DNA from 4 places in the Bacillus pfraonensis genome. Region 2 is predicted to be linked to each of the others. Evidence: riboswitches for the same ligand, from Rfam matches in the RefSeq annotation. Region 2 holds a riboswitch; each other region holds the start of a gene.

Region 1 (5,068 bases), on a different contig from region 2:
CAATTAATCAAACGTTTGTTTAAGACGTATGTTCGCTTTTGTAGCGGCGAATCTATTAAATAAACGTTTGTTTAATATGTGTATTCGGCATACATATATATTTTTATACTTGCAATTTATACAGAAATACCGGAAAAATAAGAAAAATTTGCAGGATAAAAGAAAATTATCACGAAATAAGTTAAAGTTTAGAGAAGAATCGTTTGAAATAATAAAACGTTTTCTATATGATAAAGGTAAAGGTTAGTAAAAAAGTAGGTGAATTTATGACAGTAACATTTTATTCATATCCAAAGTGTGGCACATGTCAAAAAGCGAAAAAATGGTTTGAGGCAAACGATGTAGCATATGAAATGATTCATATTGTTGAAAATCCACCGTCAAAAGAAGATTTGCGTAATTTACATGCAAAAAGTGAATTGCCATTAAAAAAATTCTTTAATACAAGTGGAATGCGTTACCGTGAACTTGGCTTAAAAGATAAATTAAAGGATGCAAGTGAGGACGAAATGTTTGAACTTTTAGCGTCTGATGGCATGTTGATTAAACGTCCAATCGTAACAGATGGCACGAATGTAACACTTGGTTTTAACGAAGAGCAGTTTGAAAGTGTGTGGAAAAAGTACCAATAAGGTATTTTTACATAATTAATACATTCACTGGAGGTACAGTCATGAGCATTCCAAATCATTTACGTTACTCTGAAGAACACGAATGGGTAAAAACTGAAGGCAACCAAGTTGTTATCGGTATTACTCATTTTGCACAAAACGAGTTAGGCGATATCGTATTCGTTGAACTTCCTGAAGTAGGTGCAACACTTGAAGCTGACGAGCCATTCGGAAGTGTAGAATCTGTTAAAACAGTTTCTGAATTATACGCACCTGTAAGTGGTAAAGTTGTAGCAGTAAACGAAGAATTAAGTGACCAACCAGAACTTGTTAACGAATCTCCGTACGAAGGTGCATGGATGGTTAAAGTTGAACTTTCTGATGAAAGCCAATTAGAAAAGTTATTATCTGCAGAAAAATATGCAGAAATGACAAACCAGGACTAATTCTAGTCACCAAAAAGGGCAGCCAGTGTGCTGTCCTTTTTATTTTGTATTGTGTGAATGAAAGAGTGCCTCTATGTCAGAACCTCCATCCCCTTCACATTCTGAACGAGCCGCTTGCGCTTTTCTTTGTCTAGCTCCAGCGGCTAGAACAGTCGGTCGTTTCACTCCTTCCTGCGAGGCAAAGAGCGCCTCTACGTCAGGAGTTCCAACGTCCTCCTGTTCTGAACGAGCCGCTTGCGCTTTTCTTGATTTAGCTCCATCCCCCTCACATTCTGAGTGAGCCGCCTCCGCTTTTCTTTGTAAAAATAAACAGGAAACAACATGAAAATATCGAATATACTATATACTAAAGTAAGGTTGTTTTATAGTATATGGTGATCGGGTGATGACGTATGGTCTATGTAGAGAAAGTCATTATTGTCGAAGGAAAATCAGATAGAAGAAAGATTGAATCTATTATTCGTGAACCAGTGGAAATTGTTTGTACAAATGGTACAATTGGTTTGTCGAAAATGGATGAGCTCATTGATCAGTTTTTTGATAAAGAAGTGTATGTATTAGTGGATGCTGATGCTGCAGGTGAAAAGCTTAGAAAACAATTTCGAAAAGAATTCCCGCAGGCCGAGCATATTTACATTGATCGTTCGTACCGTGAAGTGGCTACTGCTCCTTCTAATCATTTAGCGAACGTATTATGGGGAGCTGACATTGACGTTTATACAGAATATTTACGGTAAGGAATGATAGAAGTGATTGACTGGACAGGTGCTGAAGCTACAGCTCTAATAGCAGACCAAGAAAAAACAGTGTTATATGTATATACACCGATGTGTGGAACATGCCAATTAGCAAAGAAGATGCTAACAGTGGTAGAAGCAACTATATCTGAATTAGAAATAGGAATGCTAGACTTAAACTATGCCCCGCATTTAGCGCGAGAGTATGAAGTAGAAAGTGTACCTTGCTTACTCGTATTTGAGCGTGGAACAATTGTGAAGAAAATATATGCATTTCATTCAGTTGAATATTTATATAAAGAATTACAGTAGGCGGCAAAGTTTTTGCCGCCTCGACATATTTTCTGGGAAATATGTCGAGGTATCAAAGCGGTACGTTATTTGTCGAGAGAAAGTAACAGGATTGCTGTTTGAGAAGATGGAATGGTATTAGGAGAAAGTGAGATGAAGGATGTGACTAGAATGAGATTATATTCGTTGCTTCAATCATTTGTAACGTATGCTAATAGCCAATATCATCTAGAACCGCTTCTTCGGCAAGGAGAAAAAACGATCAATTTTCGTTTTGGAGATGAGTGTTGCTCACTTCAAATTTCAAGAGAGTATATACAGCTTTTGAAAGAGACACGGGGAACGGAACAACTTATTTGCTTTCAGGAAGAAGATTTAAGGCGATTAGTTACTGGAAATGTTCGGTTGCAAACACTATTGCACAGCGGACGTGTGCAATATAACGGAACGTATCGTACGATGTTATTATTAGAATCCGTATTTCATATATGTAAGCCAATGCCAGTAGGTGCTTAATAGTCTGAAGTTTCGTTTTTTAAGAATTTTTTTGTTGACATAGTGGGTGTATATTGATACAATTCAAGTCATAAAATATAGACAATTTCATAAATTTCAAATCAGACGAAAATTAAATCTGATTTCTCTTATCAAGAGAGGTGGAGGGACTGAGCCCTGTGAAGCCCGGCAACCGTCAATTTTTAGATTGAAATGGTGCCAATTCCTGCAAAGCAAATGCTTTGAGAGATGAGAGGAAGGGATCATGTTGATATACGCATATAAACCTTTCTGCTCATTCTAAAAGCAGAAAGGTTTTTTTGTTGTTTGAATGAGGAGGACATTCGAATAATAAGAGGAGCTAATAAGAAATTTAGCTATGGCGACGGTTAGATTTAAGTAATTCTTACACCAAAAATAAAAATTGTGGGAGTAAATCTGAACGAGCTGCTTACGCTTTTTAATTCAAAAAGGGGTGAACATCATGATTTTATTGGAAAATGTAAAGAAAATATATAAATCAAAAAGCGGTGATGTCACTGCTGTAGATGATGCCAATTTAAAAATAGAAAAAGGCGAGATCTTTGGTGTTATCGGATATAGTGGCGCTGGTAAAAGTTCTTTAATCAGATTATTTAATCAATTAGAGAAACCAACTTCAGGACAGATTACGATAGCAAATCGTGTGATTTCAGCAATTACTGGGAATGAACTTCGAAAGGCAAGACAAGAAATCGGAATGATTTTTCAACATTTTAATTTACTGTGGTCACGAACTGTACGTGAGAACATTGCTTTTCCACTTGAAATTGCGGGAGTGGATAAGGAAAAGCGAAAAAAACGAGTAGATGAGTTAATTCATCTTGTTGGATTAGAAGGAAGAGGCGATGCATATCCGTCTCAATTAAGCGGTGGACAAAAGCAGCGCGTTGGGATTGCGAGAGCATTAGCAAATAATCCGAAAGTGCTGCTATGTGATGAAGCGACGTCAGCGCTTGACCCTGAAACAACAGATCAAATTTTAGATTTACTACTAGATATTAATAAACGTCTTGGCTTAACAATTGTACTTATTACACATGAGATGCATGTGATTCGTAAAATTTGTAATCGTGTTGCAGTCATGGAAAAAGGAAAAATTGTAGAGACGGGTCCTGTACTAGAGGTATTCCGTAACCCACAGAAGGAGATTACAAAGCGATTTGTACAACAGCTAACAGATTCTGAAGATACAAATGAAACAATTGAGAGTTTATTAGAAAAATATCCAGATGGAAAAGTCATTCGTTTACAGTTTATTGGTGATTCTGTAGAGCGTCCAGTACTCCAGAGATTAATGAGGCGGGATGATATAGAAGTAAGTGTACTTCAAGGGAATATTGCTCAAACAAACAATGGATCGTATGGAAGTTTAGTGATTCACTTAAATGGTGAGGAAGTGGCAATCCAACAAGCAATAGCAGGAATCCATCAAGAGCAAGTAGAGCTGGAGGTGATTGCACATGGATAAGTTACTCGCGAACGTCGACTGGAATCAAATGCTAGAAGCAACAGGTGAAACATTATATATGACGGCAATCGCAGCATTTGCGACATTTGTTTTAGGTCTTATTTTAGGACTATTACTTTTCATGACGGCAAAGGATAATTTATGGGAAAATAGAGCGATTCACACAGCGATTGGAGCATTTGTAAATATCTTTCGTTCCATTCCATTTATCATTTTAATTATTTTATTAATTCCATTTACGAAGATTCTCCTTGGAACAATTCTTGGAGCAAGCGCAGCACTACCAGCTTTAATTATTGGAGCGGCACCATTTTATGCAAGGATGGTTGAAATTGCACTTCGTGAGATTGATAAAGGAGTAATAGAAGCTTCAAAAGCAATGGGAGCAAAAACGAGTACGATTATTTGGAAAGTATTGATTCCAGAATCTTTGCCAGCACTTGTATCTGGTATTACAGTAACGACAATTGCACTTGTAGGCTATACAGCGATGGCTGGTGTTGTCGGTGCTGGTGGTCTTGGTACACTTGCTTATTTAGAAGGATTTCAGCGTGGAAATAACGATGTAACAATCGTTGCAACAATTTGTGTATTACTCGTTGTATTTTTAATTCAGTGGATTGGTGATCGTGTAACAATTCGAATTGATAAACGATAATTAAAATGGGAGGGTGTTTCAAATGAAAAAATTATTACTTACAGCACTTATTTCAACGTCAATTTTTGGTTTAGCTGCTTGTGGTGGGAAAGATAAAGATGAAAAGAAACTTGTTGTAGGAGCTTCTAACGTACCGCACGCTGTTATCTTAGAAAAGGCAAAACCTTTATTAGAGAAAAAGGGAATTGAATTAAAAATTGAAACATTCCAAGACTATGTATTGCCGAATAAATCATTAGCGGATAAGGAATTAGATGCGAACTACTTCCAACACATTCCATACTTAGAAAAAGAAATTAAAGATAAAAAATACGATTTTG
Region 2 (5,068 bases):
AAAACAAGTGTTACACCAAGTGGCAAGGCAATAATAATTGATATAAGCAACGAAATAGATGTCATTTGAAATGTTTGAATCGTCGCTTCCCATATCATCTTACCCCATTCATCCAAAAAGGATTTGTTTCCCATACTCTTCTTTACCTCCTTCTACGATGATTCCTTGTTCTTTTAAAAATGCTAAGGCCCGTTGTACCTCGTGTTTTTCACCTTGCATATGAACAACGAGCTTACCATACGCTTCATGTTTTAGTTGTGTAATATTACCCGATAAAATATTGGGGTATACTTGAAATCGTTTTGTAGCAACAGCAAGTGCTGGATCCCCTGAGGAAATTCCTATAAAAGAAAGTGTTACAGTTTCACCAGCATTTTCCAGTTCTTTTTGTACTTCTTCTGGAATTTTAACTGCCAAAGCACTATTCACAAATTTATTCGTTGTTACATGTTGTGGGTTTGTAAAAATATCCTTCACTGTGCCGCTTTCTACTATAGCTCCGTGTTCCATCACAGCAACGCGATCACATATACGCTGGATTACATTCATTTCATGTGTGATTAGCAAAATCGTAATCCCAATTTTCTCATTAATTTCTAGCAACAGGTCTAAGATTGACTCCGTGGTTTCTGGATCCAACGCGCTTGTCGCTTCATCACTTAGCAAAATCTCTGGTTCATAAGATAGTGCACGTGCAATTGCAACACGTTGTTTTTGGCCGCCAGAAAGCTCACTTGGATATGCATCTTTTCTATCAAAAAGGTCCACAATACGTAAATATTTTTCTACCCTTCTTTCAATCTCAGTTTTTGAAATCCCAGCTAGACGTAAAGGCAATGCAATATTTTCATAAACATTGACTGTTTTTAATAAGTTAAATCCTTGAAAAATCATCCCTATTTTTTGTCTTGCTTGTGCTAATTCTTTTGTAGATAAAGTTGTTAAATCTTTTTCATTTACAATGATGTTTCCTGTTGTTGGTTTTTCTAATAGATTTACACAGCGGATTAACGTACTTTTCCCTGCACCACTATATCCAATGATTCCAAACACTTCTCCTTTTTCTACTTTAAGGGAAGTTGGTTTCAGAGCCTCTACCTTACCTTTTTTTGTTGTAAACACCTTAGATACATTCTTCAATTCAATCATTATAGTCAGCTCCTACCAAGACGGTAAAACAGAACCATCGAATTTTTTCTCGATAAACTCTTTTACTTCTTTAGACTGATACGCTTTCTTCAATTTTTTTACGATTGCATCATCCTTATTCTCTGTACGAACAACCACCCAGTTTACATATGGTGAATCTTTTCCTTCACGGAAAATAGAATCCTTAGCAGGGCTTAGTTTCGCACCTAATGCAAAATTCGTATTAATTGCTGCTGCTTTCACTTCATCTAACTGCGTTGGTAATTGTGACGCCTCTAACTCAACAATTTTTAAATTCTTGGGATTCTCAATCACATCTTTTGCAGTTGCTTTCTCTGTTGCTTTTGGATCAACTTTTAAAACACCTGCTTTTTCAAATAATTTTAAAGCCCGAAGTTCATTTGTTGGATCATTTGGCACAGCAATCGCATCGCCGTCTTTTAACTCGGTTACATCTTTCAAGTGTTTCGAATATACTCCCATTGGGAACGTTACCGTTGAAAATACTTCTGTTAATTTCATATTGCGTTCTGCTTTAAATACATCTAAATAGGACTTCGTTTGATAACTATTTACATCAATATCTTTTTCGTCTAACGATACATTTGGCGCTACATAATCATTAAATACCTTTAAATCAACTTGTAAGCCATCTTTTGCTGCTACTTCCTTTACTTTCTCAAAAATTTGTTCATGCGGTCCCCCCGTTACACCAACTGTAACTTTTTTCTCATCTAGCGCTTTTGCTTCCTTACCTGAATCCGCACTACATGCGCCTAATAATAATACCGTTCCACTTACAATACTTAGCAACAATTTTTTCATATACAATTCCCCCTCATATATATCTGTTCTTAAACAAAAAACACCTCTCAAATAAGAGAGGTGTCAAATAGACAAAATAAGCTCCTCTCTTATCTTCCAAAACGAAAATCGTTTTGCAGGAATTAGCACCTTAGCTTATGATTCTTCATAAGCTCGGTTGCCGGGCATCATAGGGCCAGTCCCTCCGCCTCTCTGGATAAGAGTATCCGTATTAAATTTTGTAAAAGTTATGGTACTAATAGTAAATCTTACAAAAAATTTTGTCAATAATATTTTTCTGAATATACTGCGTATTGTTGTTCAACTTATTTTGACACTCTCTAGAAATAACGAGCAATAATTATGTACAAAGTATACTCATTATTACTATACTAGATAACAGCGCATACAAGAAAAGAGGTTACATTTTATGCACGAAACACATGCTATACAAACCCTACTCCTCTCTCAAATAGAAAAAATAGCTCAATCCTTTCATTACGATTTTTTATATGAGGTTGAACAGCAAAAAACGCTTTGTCAAATTCTGTTAAGAGATGATAACGGCTCAATTGTAGCAACACCACTCAGTTTTCATATGCTGATAAATGAAGTGGCTGGAAAAGGTGAACTTATTTTTTATCACGAACATGGTGAATTTCATCATCAAAAATTTGATATTTATACAGAAGACAGCATTGTTAAGTTGCTGTTGTTCATTCAAGAACGTTTGCAAGTAAATCAGTAAAAAGTATGAGAGCAGCTACAAAACGTAGCTGCTCTCATGCTTTTGTCCATTTTAATTTTCCGACCTCTAAGTCATGTTTATGAAAAAAAAGAATTTCTCCACTCATTTTCTCCTTCTGTTTTCACATGGCATGTGGCTAAAAAAAACACTGACCGCCTCTATCCATGAACAGATGCTCTCTCCCACCTAAAAGGAATGGTTTATCTCGGTCTTTCAATGCGTATTTATATAGTTACGCTCCAAAATAAATTTCCCTCTTATCTTTTCGTAACATTCATTTCCTCTAGATTCCAAACTCGTGTCACCCAAGATTTATAAAAAGAAGGCTCGTGAGAAACGAGTAAAACTGTTCCTTGATAATTTCGCAAAGCTTCTCCTAACGCTTCTTTCGCATACACATCTAAATGATTCGTTGGTTCATCTAAAATTAATACATTACTTCGCGTTAACATAAGCTCACATAAACGTGCCTTTGTCTGTTCCCCACCACTTAACAAGTAAAGAGGCTGCCGAATATGCTCTTCTTTTAAACCACACCTTGCTAAAGATTGCCGGATTTCTTTTTGCGTCATATCCGGACGCCCTAACCAGACTTGCTCAAGTGGCGTAATTTCTTCCGCAAATTCTTCTTGAGCAAAATATGCAGGGTGTACCCGTTCTCCGATACTTACTGTTCCACTTAATGGTTTTAATTGCCCTAGTAATGTTTTTAACATTGTTGTTTTTCCAATTCCATTATGACCAACAATTGCAATCTTTTCGCCTCTTTTTACTTGTAAATTAAGACCTGTAACTAACAATGGTTCTGCATAACCAATTTGAATCTGCTCCGCTTGTAATATACGACTCACAGGTTCAGTGTGAACTTGAAAATGAAAACGCGGCCTTGGTGCATCGTTAAGCTTTCCTAGCTTTTTCATTTTCTCTAATACCTTTTCACGACTTTTCGCCTGCTTCGCTTTTCTAATTTTATTTTTTTGAATAAAACTCTCTAAATTTGCAATTTCCTTTTGCTGTCTTGTATAAGTTGCTTGTAATTGTTGTTTCTGAAGTTGGTAGCTTGATAAAAATCTTTCATAATTCCCCGCATAGCGCTTTATTGTTTGCCCTTCTAAATGATAAATAACATTTGTAATACAATTTAAAAATGATTCATCATGTGAAACGACAATATAAGCATTTTCATATGCTTGTAAATACGCCCTTAGCCAATCGATATGAACCGCATCTAAATAATTTGTTGGTTCATCTAGCAATAAAATGTGTGGCTTCTCTAAAAGAAGCTTCCCAAGTAATAATTTTGTTCGCTGGCCACCACTTAATTTTGAAACATCTTTTTTCATTCCTAAATCTAACAACCCTAAACCAGCTGCTATTTCTTCTATTTTTGTATGAACTTGATAAAAATCTGAACCTTCTAGTACATTTTGTAATTTTCCATATTGCGTTAATAGCTGCTCTAAGTCCGTTTCCTTGGCCATCTTTTCAGCAATATCCATCATTTCACGTTCAATCGTATACAGGTGAGAAAAAGCACTTTGTAAATATTCTTCAATTGTTGTTCCTTCTTGTAACTCAATATGCTGCTCTAAAAAACCGACCTTCACATGTGGAAACCATTCAATTGTTCCCCCATCAGGTAGAATCTCTCCTGCTAACAGACGAAGCAACGTTGATTTCCCAGCACCATTACTTCCTATAAGTCCAACATGCTCACCTTGCAATAATCGAAAACAAGCATTATATAAAATACTTTTATCTCCATACGTATGGGTAAGATTTTCTACTGTTAATACACTCATTTTTGCTCTCTCCTTTTCTTTACCACTAACAAGCCAAATAGAGAGAACAGCAAAATAAAGGTCTTATTTAATTGTGTATACATGAAAAATGGGTAAGGTGAACACACCTTACCCATTACAAATAATTATCGTAAAAAAGGATTAAGGCTCTTTATCTGCTGTCTTCAATTTGGCTTACACTTTAAAAATGGGCAGACTTCTCCCATATCAAGCTAAAACCATTTGAAGAACAGTTGATAAAGTCATCTTATCCTTTCACTCCTTTATAAATCATTATTGTCTTATAATAAGCATATACCATGCTCTTATATTTTATTCGTTATCGATCTTTTTGTTCCTCTTTTTCACTAAAGATTTCTTCATACATTTTCTCCATTGCATAAGGGCTAGTAAATTCTAAAGTTAACGATTTCCACATAAAAAAGCCTCTTAACAATCATTATACCAAAAATTGTTAAGAGGCTTTTATTACTTACGCATATAAGGAGCTAATATCTCTAAAATCTTCGCTTTGTCTTCTTTTAACTCAATGGATGTCAGCATATCCATTGTGCGAGGACGCGGT
Region 3 (5,068 bases), on a different contig from region 2:
TTGACGTGAACACAATAGAAACCATGGCAGAACAATTTTATAAATTAACAAACATTTCACATCAACTTCTTGATCAAAATATGGAATGTATTTTTTCATTTGGTATGAATCGAGAAGAACATATAGAACTTATAAAGATTGAAATTCCGTTTTTTTTACATGAGCAACATCTTGGGTCATTTGTTGCTTGTTCAATAAAAAAAGATATCCGTACTTGTCAAAAATACTTCGAAATGCTTTCAAATCTCATTGTAGATAATGCAATGAATAAACTTCAAAATCAAACAAAAAACATACATTTACTTTCTAAAAAAGAAGAACAGTTACATACAATCTTGCAAAATATGCCCATTATGGTTGATGCTCTTGATAAAGATGGGAATTTTATATTATGGAACCGAGAATGTGAGCTTGTAACAGGTTATGCTGCAGAAGAAATCATTGAAAATCCAAAAGCACTTGAATTGCTATATCCTGATGAAAGTTATCGCAGACACATTCAAAAGAAATTTTCGATGCGTGGAAAAAGTTTTCGAGATTGGGAAATGAATTTAACATGCAAAAATGGAGAAATAAAGACAATCATGTGGTCAAACATCTCAGAACATTTTCCAGTACCTGGTTATAGTTACTGGGCAGTTGGAGTTGATATTACGCATCGAAAAGGAATTGAAGAACAATTAAAGCAACAAACATCTGAGCTAGAGCTTATTTTTAAAGCATTACCTGATTTGTGTTTTTTAACCGAAGCTGATGGAACAATTATAGATTATAAAGCTGGTTCACCAGCTAAGTTTTACGTACCTGCAGAATCGTTTATGGGGAAAAAGTTTTATGAAGTCTTACCATCACCTGTAGCACAGCAATTTCGAGGAGCGATTCACCAAGTAAGGCAAAAAGAATCTACAGTTATTGTTGAATATCCGTTAACGCTTAAAGGAAGTATTAGTTTCTTTGAAGCTAGGTGTTTACCACTTTTACAAGATAAGATTATGATAATTGTTCGAGATATTACTGAGCGGAAAAAGACTGAAGAGTTATTGAATAAATCAGATACACTTGCAGCAATTGGACAGTTAGCTGCTGGGGTAGCTCATGAAGTTCGAAATCCACTGACAGTGATTAAAGGATTTATTCAACTATTTCAAATTAATCAAGAAGATCAGGATAAATACTTCGATCTTATGCTGTCAGAAATTGAGCGAATTGAATCTATCCTTCATGAGTTTTTATCAATCGCAAAGACTGATGTCATTCCAACTGAAAAGAAAAATATTTGTTTGATATTAAGAAATGTCGTTTCATTAATTAATACAAAGGCAATCATGACAAATATTCAAATTAATCTCCATATAGAATCAAAAGAATTAATAATTGATTGCTGTGAAAATCAATTAAAACAAGTTTTTATTAATATTTTACAAAACTCAATTGAAGCAATGCCAGATGGAGGGCAAATCTCTATTTCTGTGAAAAAATTAGAACGTGAAGAGGTTATTATTAATATAGTTGATGAGGGCGTAGGAATTCCTGAAGAAAGAATAAAAAGGCTTGGTGAACCTTTTTATAGTACAAAGGAAAAAGGAACTGGCATTGGACTCATGCTCAGTTATAAAATCATTGAAAGTCATCAAGGAAGAATTAGTATCATGAGTGAGGTAGGAGTAGGAACATCCGTTACTATTTATTTACCTATGTTTCAAAGTGAGCAGGGTACTTCTCATTCAGCTATGCCATCTATAACAGGGTCTTGGTAATAGAGATTAATTTCCATTTCATATAGAGTAGCAGCAAAGAAAAGAAGCTATCTTATTATCTTGTAAGATAGCTTCTTTTCTTGATTAGCCAGCGAATTGCACTGCAATTTTGGCATGTAAAAAAGCAGTATCAAATACAGGGATAGAAAGATCTTGTTGTGAAATGAGTAACGGTATTTCTGTGCATCCTAATAAAATTCCTTCTGCCCCGTTTTTAATGAGATTTTGAACAATTTGTAAGAAACGGTCTTTGGATTGCTTTAAAATAATACCTTTACTTAACTCTTGGAGAATGACATGATGAATGAAATTTCGTTCATCTTCTTTGGGAATAATTGTTTCAATACCATAATTAGCTAGTCTCGTTTTATAAAAATCTTGTTCCATTGTTTGTTTTGTTCCAAGCAAACCAATCCGCTTCACATCATGTTCAACAATTTCTTCAGCGCTTACATCGCCAATATGAAGAAGTGGGATAGAGATTGCTTTTTCTACTTCTTCCGCAAATTGGTGTACTGTATTTGAACACATAAGTATACAATCTGCACCGGAGTGTTCTACTTTTTTAGCTACTTGAACGAGTTGGTTTTGCACTTCTTCATATTGTTGATTTTGTAGTAAATTCGTCACTTCGCCAAAATCCATGCTATATAGAACAAGCTTTGCATTATGATTATACTGAGATAAAGTTAGTGTATTAATATGTTTATAATAAAGAGATGTTGATTCCCAGCTTAATCCACCAATTAACCCAATTACTTTCATGTCTCATTCCCCCTGTTAACCTGTTTTGTTATTAATTATTCCATAATTCCGATAAGAATACAATGATTTATTTGTCATTTTATATAAAAATAAAAATAGTGAGAATAATATTGAAATTAATTCACGTTAGTGCAATAATACAAATTACAAACGAATACTTATCCAGAGAGGTGGAGGGAACGGCCCTATGAAACCTCAGCAACCCCTATTTATTCATAGAAATAGGAAGGTGCTAATTCCACAAAAGACATATTGTCTTTTGAAAGATAAGAGGATCATATATCCATACGCAAATGACCTCTTCTATAAGAGGTCATTTTTTATTGGGGAGAAAGGAAGTGAAGATGAATAATTCCATTTTCTTTTACATATAGGACTAATATAAGCTAACTAGAATGAGGGGGAATTCATATGAACAAATTATCTACAAAATTAGTCGTAGCAATTGGAATTGGTTCTGCAATATATGGGGTATTAGGTCTATGGGGACTTTCAATTGCCCCAAATACATTTATAAAACCAGCTCTGGCCATATTAACAATTTTTGGTGCGATTTTCGGACCATTTGCAGGACTTTTGATTGGTCTTATCGGTCATACAGTGACAGATACTATCGCTGGATGGGGAATATGGTGGGGATGGGTACTTAGCTCAGGCATTATTGGATTTACGATGGGACTTGTACAAAAACGAGCAAGTTTCAGTGTGGAAAATGGAACATTCGGTAATCGAGATATTTCATATTTTGCTGTAACAGGTTTACTTGGGATTGTTATTGGAATTATATTTGCCGGCGCTTTCGATATTATCGTGATGGGAGAGCCTTTAGATAAAATTATTATTCAAGTACTTGGTGCAACGATTGCAGATGTCCTTGTTTTCTTAATCCTTGGTTTACCAATTACACTTGGATTAGCGAAAGCAAATAAAAAACATACACATTTAAAAATTGAAAAGTAGGGATAGCACAATGAAGCCGATTATTTCCTTTGAACAATTTACATTTCAATATCAACAAGTGACAGAACCTACTTTAAAGAATATCACACTTCATATTTATCCAGGTGAAAAAGTATTGATTGCTGGTCGAAGTGGATCAGGAAAATCTACATTGGCCCATTGTATAAATGGGCTGATCCCTTTTTCATATGAGGGATCAAGTACTGGGAACATTTCAATATGTGGTAAGGATCCACGAAAAAGTAGTATTTTTGAGCAAAGTAAGCTTGTAGGAACTATTTTGCAAGATCAAGATTCCCAGTTTATTGGGTTAACTGTAGGGGAAGATGTTGCATTTTCGTTAGAAAATGATTGCGTAGAACAGGAGGAAATGAAGGCGGTTGTTATGGACTCTTTACAGAAAGTACAGATGCATAGATTTCACTCACGAAGCCCACATGAATTATCTGGTGGTCAAAAACAAACTGTCTCTCTTGCTGGGCTACTAACGACGGATGCTGACATATTACTATTTGATGAGCCATTAGCAAATCTAGACCCAATAAGTAGTTTAAAAGCAGTAGAACTTATTCAAAAGGTACATCAACAATTAAATAAAACAATCGTTATTATTGAGCATAGAATAGAAGAGATATTAAAATTAGACTTAGATAAAATTATATTAATAGATGAAGGGAATATTGTAGCAATCGATTCACCAAAAAAGATTTTACAAGCAAACATTTTACAAAGTATAGGGTTAAGAGAACCTATATATATTGAAGTGTTAAAAAATCTAAAAATGAATATTTTAGATGAAGAAATTTATCCAATTGAAACTTTAAATAATGAGGAGTTAAATAAAACGATAAAGCAATGGATGATGAGTTCTACTGCTTCTAAAAAACAATGTAAAAAAGAAGTCTTATGTCAAATAGAAAATCTCTCATTTTCATATTCCCACAAAAATTTCACATTAAAGGACATAACACTCTCTATACGAAGAGGAGAAATATTAGCATTATTAGGTCATAATGGTGCAGGCAAATCTACATTTGCACATTTATTAACTGGAATGAACACAGCACAGGAAGGGAAAATTGTACTTGATAATGATAATATAACTTCATGGTCTATTCGGAAACGTGGAGAAGTGATATCTTACGTCATGCAAAATCCTAATCATATGATTACACAATCTACTGTTTGGGATGAAGTTGCTTTTTCATTAAAATTACAGAAGGTTTCTAAGGCAGAAATACATAAACGAGTGGAAGATGCGTTGCAAATTTGTGGGTTATATCCATTTCGAAATTGGCCGATTCAAGCGTTAAGCTACGGGCAAAAAAAGAGGCTTACCATTGCATCAGTTTTAACAACGAATCCGAAGCTCATCATCTTAGACGAGCCAACAGCAGGACAAGATTATTTTCATTATGAACAATTTATGTCTTGTATAAGTGTATTAGCGGCAAAAGGAATATCATTTATCTTTATTACACATGATATGAACCTAGCTTTAGAATATGCAGACCGTGCAGTTGTTCTTCATCAAGGAAAAATACTTGCCGATGATACAGTTCCAATCGTATTAGCAAATAGCCAAG
Region 4 (5,068 bases), on a different contig from region 2:
ATAATAATAGCAATTGTACTAAATTGATAAAAAAGATTAGTAGATAGGAATGTTTTTTTCGTTTTAGTTTCGTGAACTAGATTCAACGGAATAGCTCCCTTCAGATAAATGTAAAAGTTGTTCAGGTGAAAGTTCATGAGGAAGGTATTCACCTATAAATTCTCCATTCACTAGTATTAAAATACGATCAGCAATGTGTAATGCTTCATCCTGTTCGCCTGTAAAGTAGAGAACGGAACTTCCCTTCTCTGTAATGTGCCGAATAAATTGAAAAATGTCTTGTTTTGCAGCTACGTCGACACCTTTTGTTGGTTCATCTAAAAGAAAGAGATTGGGCTTAAAGCCAGTCCATTTCGCAATAGAAACTTTTTGCTGATTACCACCGCTAAGTGAATGGACGGAAGTTTTTGGATTACTTGGTGAAATGCTGAAAGAAGTGATAGCCGTTTCAGCACAGCTGATTTCTAATTTTTTTTGTTTCCAACCTAATTGATGTAAATTCATATGCTCTATAATGTTTTCAGATAAGAATAATCCTTGTTTTCGTCTTTCTTCAGGTACAAGTGCAATCTTTGCTTCAATGGCATCGCGTGGTGTCTTAATGGTTATATTTTTATCATTTATCGTTGCTTGATAAGCATGGCGAGCACCAAATAATGTTTCCGCAAGTGTTGTTTTCCCGCTTCCGATTAATCCATATATAACAATTGTTTCTCCTTTTCGAATAGTAAGTGAAACAGGAGAACGATTTTTGTGTAACTGAAGATGATGAACTTGAAATATATCTTCTGTATGTTGCTTCGTTTTTGTATTTACAGGAATTGAAAGCTGTTTTCCTGTCATTGCTTCAACAATTTGTTGGTCAGTAATCTTTGTGATCGTTTCTGATAATGCAACGGTACCATTTCGTAATATAGTTACAACATCTGCAAATTTTCTGATTTCTGATAAGCGATGGGAAATTAATACGATTCCAATTCCTTGTGCCTTTAATTGCTGCAATAGCTTACCAAAGTTTTCAACTTCTTTTGGCCCAAGTGAAGAAGTTGGTTCATCTAATAAAAGATAACTTGTGTTATTAGATAATGCTCTTGCAATAAGAAGTAATTGTTTTTCATGTAAAGAACAGTTTGAAATATCTTCCCAAACGTTTAAATCGATGTGCACGGCTTGCAAATATTTTTTAGCAAGCTGTGTTAGTTGTGATTTTGAGAATAGAATTTTACTATTTAGTGCTAAATAATCGATTAGTAGATTTTCTAATACAGACAAATTTGGAATAAGCCCGTGATCTACTTCTTGTGTAACGAAAGCAATACCATGTTTTTTTGCATCTCTTGGCGAAGTGAAAGAAATGGTTTGTTCATTAATTTTTATCTTGCCGGCAACTGGACGGATTTCGCCAGTTGCTATTTTTAATAAGGTGCTTTTTCCTGCACCATTCATTCCAAGTAACGCATGAATTTTTCCCTTTTGTACCTCTATGGAAACATCTTGTAGCACAGGGGTAGTTGTATAAGAATGTGTGATGTTTTGAAGTGAGAATGTCATCGTTTTTTCTCCTTCTCTAATTTGTTCATCCAAGGTGAGTACGCATCTTTTGAATTTCCCCAGCCGCTTATGTATTTAGACAATTGTTCCATAGTGATACTTTCTGTAGGTAAACTATTTTTCTTTACAATGTATGGGTCTAACGAGTAAATATCTGGCGTATGTTCGCCGGCAATTTTTTTATACAGGAAGCGTACCTGTACTTTACCTACTTCAGCTGGATCAGTTGCAGTTGTGGCAGCCCAAGGTGAGTTTTCTTTTTGCATTAATTGTAAATCTTCGTTGCTTAAATCAATGCCGTATACTTTTATATCAGTGCGACCAGCTTGTTCAAGTGCTTTTACAGCCCCTTTGGCAAATTCATCCCAAGAAGCAAAAATAGCATGTAAATCGCCTTTGTTAGGATATTTCTTTAATAATGCTTCTACTTGTGTTTGTGTATCTAGTGGCGTGTTATTACTAGCAGTACCGAATCGAGCTACTTCTTTTATATTTGGATAACGTTTATAAAATGCATCAATGATAACGCTGCGACGTTCCATTGGAGCAAAGCCGCCAACCCATACTACAGCTATATTTCCTTTTCCATTTAAATCTTCAGCTAATGTTTTTAACGACTTCCATGCGAGACTATAGTCATCTTGATCAATAACGGTTACACCAGGTAAACGTAAATCATTATCAAATGCGACTATTGGAATGTTTGCTTGTAAGGCTTTTTCTACGCCTGGCTTTAGTGCCTCAGAGCGACCGTGATCAATTAAAATTCCATCAACTTTTGAATTAATCGCAGTATCTAGATTTGCTGCCATTTTCGCTAAGTCATTGTCGGAATTGTATACTTGTACGCTACCACCAAATTGTTCAATTTGCTTTTTTACCCCCTCAATATATTGGGAGGAGAATGTTCCGATAGACATTTGCATAATTAAAGCAACTTTTAACGGTTTTTGCACTTGTTTTGGAATTTCTGTCTGTGAATTACTTTGTGAAGAGGTCGTTTCTTTTTTTACGGTTTGTTGTTTCTGTGAAGAAACAGCATCTTGTTCATTTGTACAAGCTGTTAATGTGAACAAGAGAATGATTAATAAGATGGAACATAATTTCTTCATAAAAAAATCCCTCCTGAATGTAAGAAGAGAGGGGAGGAGAGGAAATAAAAAACGCCTTTTCAAAGAGAAAAGACGTCTTATCACGTTACTCTTATCTTTCAACACAATGTGTTGTAAGAATTAGCACCGTGCCCATTATGGGTCGGTTGCCGGGCTTCGTAGGGCTCATCCCTCCACCTGCTCTTGATAAGACATCAAATATTCAACTAGTTCGAATTATTCCACATTTATATAATGTTGTCAAACACTTTTCATAAAAAAAATTCCTCATTACGAGGAATTTTAATGCGGTAAGAAAATCAACTGATAAGCAAACAAAATACCAAATACGTATACAAGTGGATGTACAGCGCGGAATTGTCCTTTTGCCATTTTCATAAGTGGATATGAAATGAATCCAAGTGCAATACCTGTTGCGATACTTGATGTAAGTGGCATGCTTAAGATTACTAAGAATGCAGGGAATGCTTCGTCGAATGTATCCCAATCGATGTGACGTACAGAGCCCATCATTAAGCTACCAACAATAATTAATGATGGAGATGTAATTGCTGATACGCCAGAAACAGCGCCTACTAGAGGACCGAAGAATGCAGCAACCGCAAATAATGCAGCAACTGTAATTGTTGTTAAACCAGTACGTCCACCAGCTGCAACACCTGCAGATGATTCAATGTACGCTGTTGATGGTGTTGTTCCGAACATAGAACCGATCGTTGCTGAGAAAGAATCAGATAAAAGAGCGCGTCCTGATTTCGGCAGTTTGCCATCTTTCATAAATCCACCTTGCTGTGCAACACCAAGTAGTGTACCTGTTGTATCGAATAGCGTAACAAGGAAGAACGAGAATACTACGCCGTATAGTCCGTAATTAATGACATCAGAAACAGCTGTAATTGGGTTAGAAACAATAATTCCTTCTGGTAATCCAGGCATTGATGTAATGCCGTTTGAGAATGTTAACTGTCCTGTGAAATAAGCGATAATTCCTGTTAATAACATACCGAAGAATAATGCGCCGTTTATGTTTAAAGACATAAGAATAAGTGTGATTCCAAGACCAGCTAATGCAAGTAGTACTGGAGCAGAGTGAAGGTCTCCAAGGCCAACTAAGTTTGAGTCATGTTTCACTACAATTCCTGTCATACGTAAACCGATAAAAGCAATAAATAAGCCAATCCCAGCAGTAATTGCATGTTTTAAGTTTTCAGGAATAGCTTCCATTAGTTTTGTACGGAATGATGTGAATGATAACAAAATTAAAATCATGCCTGCTACGAATACAGCAGAGAATGCAATTGTAAATGTCATGCCTTCATGCGCTTTTACAACAGAGTAAGAGAAATAAGCGTTAAGCCCCATACCCGGTGCAATTGCAATTGGTAAGTTTGTGAAGATTGCCATAAATAATGTTCCGACAACAGCTGCAATAATTGTCGCTGTAAATGCTTGTTCAAATGGAACACCTGCATCACCAAGGATGATAGGATTTACGACAATAATATATGCCATTGTTAAGAAGGTAATGATACCTGCCATAATTTCAGTTTTAATAGAAGTTTTATGTTTTGAAAGGTTAAACATATAAACATCCTTTCTGTTCACGAATAATTGTCACAACAGTTATATATAATATTCGTTTTTTAACTGTATTGCAAGAGTTTTGCATAAAAAGTTTATAACAATTCATATTTTATGTCTTAATTTCGAATATTAATCGTAAGATTGCTTCTATATTTCGGCTTTTCACGTATAAGTACTTTTCATTATTGTGTACATCATAAGAAAGAGAAATGAGAAGGAGCTGAAAGATACATGACAGAACAAAAAAAGTTTTTAACGTTGCCACCGCAACACCAAAATAAACAACCAGGAATAGAATCGATGATGGACCCTCTTCCGAAGTACGAGGACCCTAATTACCGTGGTAGTGAAAAATTAAAAGGGAAAAATGTACTTATTACAGGAGGAGATAGTGGAATTGGAAGGGCAGTTGCCATTGCTTTTGCTAAAGAGGGCGCACATATTGCTATTGCTTATTTAGATGAGCATGCAGATGCAAATGAGACGACAAGACTTGTGGAAAAACAAGGTGTGAAATGTATATTATTTCCGGGTGATTTAAGTAGTGAACAACATTGTCAGAACATTGTAAAGGAAGCGGCTTCGCAACTAGGTGGTCTGAATATTGTTGTAAATAATGTTGCCCAGCAATATCCGCAGCAAAGTTTGGAATACATTACAGCGCAGCAACTTGAAAAAACATTTCGCGTTAATATTTTTTCTTATTTTTACGTTACAAAAGCCGCTCTCGCACATTTAAAAGAGGGTGATGTAATCATAAATACAGCTTCTATTGTAGCGTATGAAGGAAATGAGCAACTCATTGATTATTCTGCAACAAA

Evidence for each region. A riboswitch is a leader RNA that binds a small molecule or an ion and turns the genes downstream of it on or off. The one in region 2 is predicted to bind S-adenosylmethionine.
Region 1: another riboswitch for S-adenosylmethionine. It lies ahead of KFD70_RS03245 (methionine ABC transporter ATP-binding protein); the one in region 2 lies ahead of KFD70_RS25485 (MetQ/NlpA family ABC transporter substrate-binding protein).
Region 3: another riboswitch for S-adenosylmethionine. It lies ahead of KFD70_RS05235 (ECF-type riboflavin transporter substrate-binding protein); the one in region 2 lies ahead of KFD70_RS25485 (MetQ/NlpA family ABC transporter substrate-binding protein).
Region 4: another riboswitch for S-adenosylmethionine. It lies ahead of KFD70_RS20070 (sugar ABC transporter substrate-binding protein); the one in region 2 lies ahead of KFD70_RS25485 (MetQ/NlpA family ABC transporter substrate-binding protein).

What each region holds. Positions count from the first base shown of each region.
Region 1 is NZ_JAHCDO010000003.1:79,936-85,003, reverse strand. Features, by position in the region: gene KFD70_RS03270 (arsenate reductase family protein) at 267-632, shown strand; gene gcvH (glycine cleavage system protein GcvH) at 674-1,057, shown strand; gene KFD70_RS03260 (toprim domain-containing protein) at 1,450-1,794, shown strand; gene KFD70_RS03255 (thioredoxin family protein) at 1,798-2,106, shown strand; gene KFD70_RS03250 (hypothetical protein) at 2,257-2,601, shown strand; SAM riboswitch class I at 2,727-2,836, shown strand; gene KFD70_RS03245 (methionine ABC transporter ATP-binding protein) at 3,065-4,090, shown strand; gene KFD70_RS03240 (methionine ABC transporter permease) at 4,083-4,748, shown strand; gene metQ (methionine ABC transporter substrate-binding lipoprotein MetQ) at 4,771-5,068, shown strand, end outside.
Region 2 is NZ_JAHCDO010000039.1:14,539-19,606, reverse strand. Features, by position in the region: gene KFD70_RS25495 (methionine ABC transporter permease) at 1-134, opposite strand, end outside; gene KFD70_RS25490 (methionine ABC transporter ATP-binding protein) at 109-1,149, opposite strand; gene KFD70_RS25485 (MetQ/NlpA family ABC transporter substrate-binding protein) at 1,162-1,974, opposite strand; SAM riboswitch class I at 2,061-2,177, opposite strand; gene KFD70_RS25480 (hypothetical protein) at 2,384-2,701, shown strand; gene KFD70_RS25475 (ABC-F family ATP-binding cassette domain-containing protein) at 2,959-4,503, opposite strand; gene KFD70_RS25470 (ABC transporter ATP-binding protein) at 4,972-5,068, opposite strand, start outside.
Region 3 is NZ_JAHCDO010000004.1:110,712-115,779, reverse strand. Features, by position in the region: gene KFD70_RS05245 (ATP-binding protein) at 1-1,757, shown strand, start outside; gene KFD70_RS05240 (aspartate/glutamate racemase family protein) at 1,842-2,522, opposite strand; SAM riboswitch class I at 2,678-2,795, shown strand; gene KFD70_RS05235 (ECF-type riboflavin transporter substrate-binding protein) at 2,934-3,482, shown strand; gene KFD70_RS05230 (ABC transporter ATP-binding protein) at 3,493-5,068, shown strand, end outside.
Region 4 is NZ_JAHCDO010000021.1:39,831-44,898, reverse strand. Features, by position in the region: gene KFD70_RS20080 (ABC transporter permease) at 1-86, opposite strand, end outside; gene KFD70_RS20075 (sugar ABC transporter ATP-binding protein) at 64-1,551, opposite strand; gene KFD70_RS20070 (sugar ABC transporter substrate-binding protein) at 1,548-2,663, opposite strand; SAM riboswitch class I at 2,752-2,856, opposite strand; gene KFD70_RS20065 (NCS2 family permease) at 2,946-4,247, opposite strand; gene KFD70_RS20060 (SDR family oxidoreductase) at 4,479-5,068, shown strand, end outside.